3 linked regions of the Methanotorris formicicus Mc-S-70 genome follow. The protein of the gene in region 2 binds, or shares a complex with, the protein of the main gene of each other region. Links are inferred from orthologs where the notes say so. Each region holds a gene or a part of one and is shown on either strand. Other genes may lie near its edges.

Evidence for each region.
Region 1: the proteins of METFODRAFT_RS02925 (region 2) and rpl12p are in contact, whole or in part, in a crystal structure (PDB 5H7L), measured with the Pyrococcus horikoshii proteins. The link is inferred for Methanotorris formicicus Mc-S-70 from one-to-one orthologs. Residues at the interface, in WP_048053510.1 of Pyrococcus horikoshii: Pro161, Met164, Met165, Phe168, Ser169, Ile172, Val195, Glu196, Phe202, Leu211, Ser212, Val213, Met216, Lys222, Phe223, Asn224; in WP_010886059.1 of Pyrococcus horikoshii: Leu100, Ala101, Gly102, Leu103, Ser104, Ala105, Leu106, Phe107, Gly108.
Region 3: the proteins of METFODRAFT_RS02925 (region 2) and dph2 are in contact, whole or in part, in a crystal structure (PDB 6Q2D), measured with the Methanobrevibacter smithii proteins. The link is inferred for Methanotorris formicicus Mc-S-70 from one-to-one orthologs. Residues at the interface, in WP_011954157.1 of Methanobrevibacter smithii: Pro482, Asn483, Lys484, His485, Tyr553, Asp555, Glu556, Glu559, Leu560, Leu591, His592, Glu593, Asp594, Ala595, Val596, His597, Arg598, Gly599, Pro600; in WP_011954460.1 of Methanobrevibacter smithii: Met1, Met3, Tyr4, Pro28, Glu29, Gly30, Leu31, Met33, Phe58, His80, Thr124, Gln126, Ser179, Gly180, Asn181, Phe182, His183, Leu185, Tyr201, Asn202, Phe211, Ile215, Arg291, Asp295, Asp296, Gln298, Met299.

The regions. Positions count from the first base shown.
Region 1 is NZ_AGJL01000022.1:16,893-19,820, forward strand. What follows is about bases 84-2,848. They hold rpl12p (50S ribosomal protein P1), read right to left. Parts: upstream 1,738-2,848; coding sequence 1,429-1,737; downstream 84-1,428. Other genes in these bases: hisH (imidazole glycerol phosphate synthase subunit HisH), read right to left, coding at 84-627; METFODRAFT_RS04975 (TATA-box-binding protein), read right to left, coding at 709-1,254; METFODRAFT_RS04985 (50S ribosomal protein L10), read right to left, coding at 1,870-2,848. Outside these bases: METFODRAFT_RS04965 (PHP-associated domain-containing protein), read left to right, coding at 1-34; more of hisH, read right to left, coding at 31-83; more of METFODRAFT_RS04985, read right to left, coding at 2,849-2,880; METFODRAFT_RS04990 (50S ribosomal protein L1), read right to left, coding at 2,906-2,928. UniProt on the Methanocaldococcus jannaschii protein: Forms part of the ribosomal stalk, playing a central role in the interaction of the ribosome with GTP-bound translation factors.
Region 2 is NZ_AGJL01000011.1:27,860-30,939, forward strand. What follows is about bases 153-3,069. They hold METFODRAFT_RS02925 (elongation factor EF-2), read left to right. Parts: upstream 153-477; coding sequence 478-2,661; downstream 2,662-3,069. Other genes in these bases: METFODRAFT_RS02920 (30S ribosomal protein S7), read left to right, coding at 153-385; tuf (translation elongation factor EF-1 subunit alpha), read left to right, coding at 2,933-3,069. Also shown: more of METFODRAFT_RS02920, read left to right, coding at 1-152; more of tuf, read left to right, coding at 3,070-3,080. UniProt on the Methanocaldococcus jannaschii protein: Catalyzes the GTP-dependent ribosomal translocation step during translation elongation.
Region 3 is NZ_AGJL01000031.1:13,073-16,024, reverse strand. The notes cover bases 1-2,789. They hold dph2 (diphthamide biosynthesis enzyme Dph2), read left to right. Parts: upstream 1-809; coding sequence 810-1,769; downstream 1,770-2,789. Other genes in these bases: pdxT (pyridoxal 5'-phosphate synthase glutaminase subunit PdxT), read left to right, coding at 2,525-2,789; METFODRAFT_RS06215 (secondary thiamine-phosphate synthase enzyme YjbQ), read left to right, coding at 1,771-2,169; thiC (phosphomethylpyrimidine synthase), read right to left, coding at 1-574. Outside these bases: more of pdxT, read left to right, coding at 2,790-2,952. UniProt on the Methanocaldococcus jannaschii protein: Catalyzes the first step of diphthamide biosynthesis, i.e. the transfer of the 3-amino-3-carboxypropyl group from S-adenosyl-L-methionine (SAM) to the C2 position of the imidazole ring of the target histidine residue in translation elongation factor 2 (EF-2).

The sequences.
Region 1 (2,928 bases), on a different replicon or contig from region 2:
AAAGGCAAAAAACAAATTAAAAGAAAACATTTAAATCAATTCAACAAAATTCTCTATCATCTTTAACCCAACTTTTCCACTTTTCTCTGGATGGAATTGGGTAGCATAGACGTTATCTTTATTAATAACACATGGAAATTCTATACCATAATCGCATGTTCCTACTATTACATCCTCCTCTGTTGGATTCACATAGTAGGAATGCACAAAGTAGAAATATTCGTTATCCTTTATATTTTCAAATAGGGGAATATCTTTTACTTTTTTAACGTTGTTCCATCCCATGTGTGGAATCTTATCAACGTTTTTAAATTTTACTACATTTCCCTTTATAATGCCGAGGCCTTCTATATCTTTACATTCTTCGCTTTCCTCTAATAGTAACTGCATCCCTAAACAAATGCCTAAAAATGGAACTCTTTCTTCTACAATTTTGTAAATCACATCTTTTAAATTTTCTAAATTTTTCATTGCATCTCCGAAATTACCAACACCGGGAAGAATGACTTTATCAGCACTTAGAATCTCTTCCTTATCGTTTGTAATTACCACATTTCTCTCATACAATTCAACAGCCTTTTTGATACTCCTCAAATTTCCAGCGTTGTAGTCGATTATCGTTATCATGATATCTCTCCATTTTTACAATTAAATTTGAATAAAAAATAAAATAAAATTAAATCATAAATTGATGAGAAAAATAGGTGTTTATTTTATCTCTTCAATTTCTCTCAAGGTTTCTAATATTTTATTTAATGCAATTTCTGCATCCCCTTCTTTCTTCAATCCTGTTATAACAACTTTTCCACTACCAAATATTAAAACCACGACTTTTGGGTCATCCAACCTATAAACCAATCCTGGAAATTGTTCTGGTTCGTATTCAGTTCCTTCAATCATCAATGCTATATCATCCAAATTTGGTTCAATTCCCAAATCAGCAGTAGCAACCATGTTCTGAACTTTAACTTCCGGGTCATCGATTATATCCATTCCCGCATCTTTTAATTCTTTAATTATTTTTTTAATTGCTACTTCAGCCTCTTCTTTACTTTTAGCCCCCGTACAATTTACTTTCCCACTTCTAAATATTAATAAAGCCACCTTTGGTTCTGATAACCTGCAAACTAATCCTGGAAATTGTTCTGGTTCGTATTCAGCATTATCTAATATCAATGCTGCCTCTTCTAAATCAATATCACTACCTATCTGTGTGGAGACAACAACATTAACAATCTTTATCTTTGGTTCCATGATTTCACCAGTGTTATTCATATAGTTATAATTTCTTTAATTTATAAAATATATAAATGTTTTTAAGAATTATTAAAACATCCAACTATATAAATTCAATAAATAAAAAAACAATAATATTTAAATATACAAATTAAAATGCCCAAAATAAAATAAAAAAGGAAAATAGAGGACTTATCCGAACAATGCAGCAAGTCCTGCTGCTGCAGCGGTTGTGTCTTCTTTCTTCTCTTCTTTTTTCTCTTCTTCTTTCTTCTCTTCTGCTGCTGGAGTTGGTGCTGCTGCTGGAGCTGCTGCAGCAACTGGCATTGCAGCGTTTTCAATTGCCTCATCGATATTTACTCCTTCTAATGCAGCAACTAATGCTTTAACTCTTGCATCATCTACATCAACACCTGCTGCACTTAAAACGCTCTTAACTGCATCTTCTGTAATTTCTTTTCCAGCAGCGTGCAATAATAATGCCGCATATACGTATTCCATAAATTACACCTCCACAATTATAATGTGTTTCTTTGTTGATTATATGTTTTTCCATAATTTTATTAGTTTCTTTTGTATTTTCAAGTATCTTATATATATTTTTCGGTGACATGCATTCTTAAGAAAAATTGTTTAGAACAATAATGCCAAACCAACTGCAGCCTGTTCTTCTTTCTTCTCCTCTTTCTTCTCTTCTTCTTTCTTCCCCTCTTCTTCTGCTGGAGTTAGAGCAGCACTTGCATTTGCTGATAATTTCTCTCTTAACTCATCGTCTAATGCATCATCGCTAAGTTTTCCTGCAAGAGATAGCATTTGTGCGTATGCCTTACCAATGATGTCACTTGCTGTTTTATCTGTAAGGAATGCACTTTCAATAGATACTGCTCTTGCATTGAGGAATGCTTTTTGTATGAGTAATTCGATTGTATCTTTTGTTGGAATTGCTGCGTTAACTGATATGTTAACTGCATGCATGTATGCATTTTGTATTTTTGATATAAATTCTTCTTCATCTATCTTCAATACATCTGGTGTGTAGATGATTCCATCTTCATAAGCAGCGAGTAAGTTCAACCCAACTTTTATTGGCTTAATTCCTAATGCGGAAAGGACTGTTGCAAGTTTGTGCGAAACGACCTCTCCTGCCTTAACAACAACCTTGTCTTCTTTAATTGCAATTTTACCTTTTTCAATCGCTGCTGGGATACCTACACTCTTAAGTTCTCCAAGGAATGGCCCTGGAGGCATTCCTGTTGAACCTTTTTGGACTTTAATGTCACAAGGTGCAATTGCCCCTCCTTTTATAGGAGCGGGTGTCTTACTTGCCTCCAATTCTTTATATAATTTGAATGGATTCATGTCTGTAACAAGGATTGCTGCCCCTTTCTCAACATAGTCAGTAAGTTTAGCAAATTCAGGATTGTTTGTTTCTTCAGATAATTCCTGAATTGCCCTTATAATAAGGGAGTTTCTTGACATTCTTAAAATCATTTTTCCTCTAATCTTGTCTCTAATTTCTTGGAGTTGCCTTGCAGGAACTTCCATCATGTCAATTATTGCTACAATAGGCTTGCTTTTTAGGAGTTCTTTTAATGTATTTACTTCCTCAATTTTCCAAGGGGCAATTTTACGTTGTGTTTCCACTGCTGATGTCATTTTTTTCATCCCCTTATTTTTCTATTTTAACTGCTG
Region 2 (3,080 bases):
GAAGGAAGCAAACACGGGGAAAAAACTCAAAGCATTGCAGATTGTTGAAGAGGCATTTGAAATTATTGAAAAGAGAACAAAACAAAACCCAATCCAAGTTTTAGTTGATGCCTTAGAAAATGCCGGCCCAAGAGAGGAAACAACAAGAATCTCTTACGGTGGAATTACATACTTGCAATCCGTTGACTCATCACCATCAAGAAGATTGGATATTGCTTTGAGAAATATCGCTTTAGGAGCATGGCAAACATCACACAAAAACAAAAAGAGCATTGCAGAATGCTTAGCAGATGAGATTATTGCTGCTGCAAAAGCAGACATTCAAAGAAGTTTCGCTGTCAGGAAAAAAGAAGAGACAGAGAGAGTTGCTCAATCTGCAAGATAATTTTCCCAACTACAATTTTTCAATTAACTCTTTTATTTCAAAAATAAAAATTTAAAAATAAACCCAAAACACAAAAATGTGAGGATGAGATTATGGGTAGAAGGGCAAAGATGATTGAAAAAATTAAGACCTTGATGGAACAACACGAGAGAATTAGGAACATTGGTATCTGTGCTCACATTGACCACGGTAAGACAACATTATCAGATAACTTGTTAGCAGGAGCAGGAATGATTTCAAAAGATTTAGCAGGAGAGCAATTAGCATTAGACTTTGATGAGGAAGAGGCACAAAGAGGTATTACAATTTACGCTGCAAACGTTTCAATGGTTCACCAGTATGATGGTAAGGATTATTTAATTAACTTAATCGATACTCCTGGGCACGTTGATTTTGGTGGGGACGTTACAAGAGCAATGAGGGCAATTGATGGAACAATTGTTGTTGTTTGTGCAGTAGAAGGGGTTATGCCACAAACAGAGACAGTTTTAAGGCAGGCATTGAGAGAAAAAGTAAAACCTGTCTTATTCATCAACAAAGTTGATAGGTTAATCAACGAGTTAAAATTAACACCAGAAGAATTGCAAAACAGATTCATGAAGATAATTGCTGATGTAAATAACTTAATTAGAAAAATGGCTCCAGAAGAATTTAAAGACAAATGGGTCGTCAACGTCATGAATGGAAGTGTTGCATTTGGTTCAGCATACAACAACTGGGCAATTTCAGTCCCATACATGCAAAAGAGTGGAATAACATTTAAGGATATTATTGAATACTGTGAAAAGGAAAATCAAAAAGAACTTGCTGAGAGAGCACCATTGCATGAAGTTGTTTTAGATATGGTTATTAAGCACTTGCCAAACCCAGTTGAGGCACAAAAATACAGAATTCCAAATATCTGGAAGGGAGATCTTGATTCAGAAATTGGTAAGGCAATGCTCAATTGTGATCCAAACGGTCCATTGGCAGGAGTCATTACAAAAATTATCATGGACAGACACGCTGGACCTGTTTCAGCATGTAGGTTGTTTAGTGGTAGGTTAAAGCAAGGAGATGAAATTTATCTCGTATCATCAAAATCAAAAGCAAGAGCACAGCAAGTTGCAGTCTTCATGGGAGCAGAAAGAATACAGGTAAACAGCATTTCAGCAGGTAACATTTGTGCTATTGTTGGATTGAAAGAGGCAATAGCAGGAGAAACAATCTGTTCACCAAGTAGTATAATTGAGCCACCATTTGAGGCAATTACCCACGTCAGTGAGCCAGTCATTACAGTTGCTATTGAACCAAAGAACAACAAGGACTTGCCAAAATTAATTGAAGTTTTAAGGCAAATAGCAAGGGAGGACAACACAGTAAAAGTTGAAATTAACGAGGAAACTGGGGAATACTTAATCAGCGGTATGGGAGAATTGCACATTGAAGTTATTACAAAGACAAAGATTGGAAGAGATGCAGGAATTGAGGTTGAAGTGGGTAATCCAATTGTTGTTTACAGAGAAACAGTAACTGGGCAATCACCAATGATAGAAGGTAAATCACCAAACAAACACAACAAACTCTACTTCGTTGTTGAACCATTAGAAGAGAGTGTTTTACAAGCATACAAAGAAGGTAAACTCAAAGATGAGGACTTCAAGAAGAAAACACCACAAGAAGTTGAAAAGGTATTGGTTGAAGCAGGTTTGGATAAAGAAGAGGCAAAAAGAGTAATGTCCATCTATGAAGGAAACATGTTAATCAACATGACAAGAGGTATCATTCACTTAGATGAATCCAGAGAGTTAATTATACAAGGGTTCAAAGAGGCTGTAAGAAACGGACCATTGGCAGCAGAGAAATGTCAAGGAGTTAAAGTTAAGTTAGTAGATGCAGTATTCCATGAAGATGCAATCCACAGAGGTCCTGCTCAGTTAATCCCAGCAGTAAGGTTTGGTATCAGAGATGCCATAATGGAAGCAAAACCTGTCTTATTGGAGCCAATGCAAATGGTATTCATCAGTACCCCACAGGACTACATGGGAGATGCAATAAGAGAAATCAGCAACAGAAGAGGACAAATCTTAGATATGGAGCAAGAAGGAGATATGGCAATTATCAAAGCAAAATGTCCAGTTGCAGAGATGTTTGGATTTGCTGGGGCAATTAGGGGAGCAACTCAAGGTAGGTGTCTCTGGAGTATAGAGTTTGCTGGATTTGAGAAGGTTCCACCTGAATTGCAAGACCAACTAATAAAACAGATAAGGGAAAGAAAGGGATTAAAAGTTGAATAATGGCAAAGTAGGTCGTTGCGTTATAATTGACTAAAACTTAAGTGAAAATCGCCCTTTCAAAAATTTTACAATTCTCAAATAAACAATAAAAATTCCGCAAAACAGCCAATTGCCTCACCATAAAATATATATACCACTTCCTACTATTCACTATTTACCAAATTTTTCCGAATGATAAAATTATTTTCTAATTTTGTGAACTGTTAATTATAATTTTAGTACAATAATAAAAGCAAAAAATATTAAAAATAAAAAATGGAGGTTGTGAAATATGGCAAAACAAAAGCCAGTATTGAACGTTGCATTTATTGGGCACGTTGACGCTGGGAAATCAACAACAATTGGAAGACTTTTATTCGACAGTGGAGCAATTGACCCACAAGTTTTGGAAAGGTTGAAAAGAGAAGCTGCAGAAAAAG
Region 3 (2,952 bases), on a different replicon or contig from region 2:
CGGTTAAAAATGCTCCGCCCCTACTAACAACGCCCATTATCCTACCACTTTTTTTAAGTGTCTCTACACTTTCTTTTGTTATTCCACAATGCAGGGTCATAAAATCAATGCCTTCTTTTGCCTGTCTTTCTATGACATTGAATATTAAATCTTCATCCATATCAATAACTCTTCCATATTTTTTCTTTGCCTCAACTCCAACTTCATAGATTGGAACTGTTCCAATTGGTAAGTTTGTTGCATCCATTATTGCCTTTCTGATTTTCCTTAAATTTCCTCCAGTACTTAAGTCCATTATTGCATCTGCTCCATACTTTTCCGCTATTTTTGCCTTCTTAACTTCCAAATCAATATCTACAAAATCTGGAGAGGTTCCAATGTTTGCGTTTATCTTTGTTCTCAATCCTTCTCCAATACCTACTGGTTTTGTGTTTCTGCTTATATTTTTTGGAATAACAACATAACCTTTTGCAATCAACCTTCTTAGTTTATCAATTTCTATTCCTTCTTCTTTTGCAACAAATTCCATTTCTTTTGTAATAGTTCCATTTTTAGCATCAATCATTTGTGTCATAATTCCACTTCCATAATCCTATAAAAATCAACATAAAAATAAAAGCAAAAAACTCATAAGTAAAAAATTTACAAAACCCGAAGGTCATTCAAATTTATTAAACTTCTTAAATTAAAATTTATCATAGAATACAATTCTAAATTTAGAATTTAAACATTTATTGCAAACCATTATAATCAAACAAAATATATAAATTTAACTTAAAAAACTTTAGTGATGTGTGGATGTGGTGAAAATGTGGAATTTAGAAACTGAAAGGGTCATTAAAGAGATAGAAAAAAGAAATGCAAAAAGAATCCTATTTCAAATTCCAGAAGGGTTAAAGAGGGACGTTGAAAAAGAGATTGAAAAGATAAAAGAATACTTTAATAAAAAAGGAAAAAGTTTAGAGTTGATGATTTGGGGAGGAACGTGCTTTGGTGGTTGTGATTTGGTTGATGGTGAGGTTGGGCATTTGGGAATTGATTTGATTATCCACTATGGGCATGAGGAGTTAGAATATGCAAAACCTTCAATCCCAACGATTTTTGTCCCAGTTTATCATATCTTTGATGAAAAAGAGAAAAATGGGATCCTTAACGATATTAAGGATATTATAAAAGAAAAAAATATCTCCACTGTAGCAACAACAATTCAATATAAAGAACTCTTAAAAAGATACAACCCTACCATCGTACTGGGCTGTAGGGCAGAAATAAATAAAGAAGGCAATATTTTGTTTGTTGGAACTGGGAGGTTTCATCCGCTAATGATTGCATACAAAATAAAAAAACCAGTAATTATTTACAATCCAGTAACAGGAGAGGTTTCATCCATTGAAGAAGAGGAAATAAACAAATTGATAAAGAGAAGAATTGCTGTCATCTCAAAGTTGATGATAAATCCCCCAAAGAAAATTGGTATCGTTTTATCCACAAAAAAGGGACAATGTAGAAAGAAGGTTCTTGAGTATGTGAAGAATTTATTAAAAAATGCTAAAATTGACTACCTATTAATTGTTGTAAATAATCTCTCCCCCCAATCCTTAATTTATGATGTTGATGCGTATGTAATAGTTGCATGTCCAAGGATTGTGATGGATGATTACGCCTTATATGACAAACCAATACTAACTCCAAAGGAATTGGAAATGCTAATAAATGGAGAATTTGAGTATGTATTTGATGAAATAAAGAAAGAGGATTTTGAGGGATAATATGCTCTTCAAATATTCAATAAGAACAAATTCAAGAGAAGAGATGATTGATATAACAAATTATGTTGAGGAGAGTGTTAAAAAAGCAAATGTAAAGGAAGGGATAGCAGTAATATTTACTCCCCACACAACATCAGCCATAACCATAAACGAGAATGCCGATCCCTCTGTGAGGAGGGATATAATAGCATTCCTAAAAGATAAAATCCCAAGAGATTATCCATTTACACACTTGGAAGGGAACTCTGACGCCCATATAAAGAGTTCCACATTTGGATGTTCTTTAACGGTTATAATTACAAATGGGAAATTACTTTTAGGAACATGGCAGGGAATTTATTTCTGTGAATTTGACGGTCCAAGACATAGGAATTTTTATGTTAAGGTCATAAAAGGTTAATTTCTTAAAAATTATCCATCTTACAATTTCTATTTTTGTGTTGTTATGTGTTTAATGGAATTAAAAAATTTTATAGTTGTGATAAAAAAATACACAAAACCAAAAAGTATATATAATAGTTTTGAATATTGTATTTGTGCCGACGTGAGATGTGCAGGGGTCGCCAAGCCTGGCCAAAGGCGCCGGACTTAAGATCCGGTCCCGAAGGGGTTCGGGGGTTCAAATCCCCTCCCCTGCACCATTTTTAATTTTAGACGATTAAATTGATAAATTTAAATTTATAATTTTACATTTCGCTAAAATTTTTATATATCTTCAGCGTTTTTTAAATTGAATTAAAACTGAAGGTGAGAGTTTGATAATTGGTGTTTTGGGAATTCAGGGGGCTATTGAAGAACACGAAGAAGCTATAAAAAAAGCAGGTTATGAAACGAAAAGAGTTAGATTTGTTGAAGATTTAAAAGACATAGATGCATTAATCATCCCTGGTGGGGAAAGCACAACGATGGGTAAGTTAATGGTTAAGTATGGGTTTATAGATGCATTAAAGAATTCTGATTTGCCAATATTAGGAACCTGTGCGGGTATGGTTCTCTTATCAAAAGGAACTGGTAAAGAACAGCCATTGTTAGGGTTGATGAACATAACCATAAAAAGAAATGCCTATGGAAGTCAAAGAGAAAGTTTTGAAAAAGACCTTGAGATGAAAGGCATTGGAAAAATCCACGCTGTATTTATAAGAGCACCAGTGGTTGATAGGATATTGAGTGATGATGTTGAGAT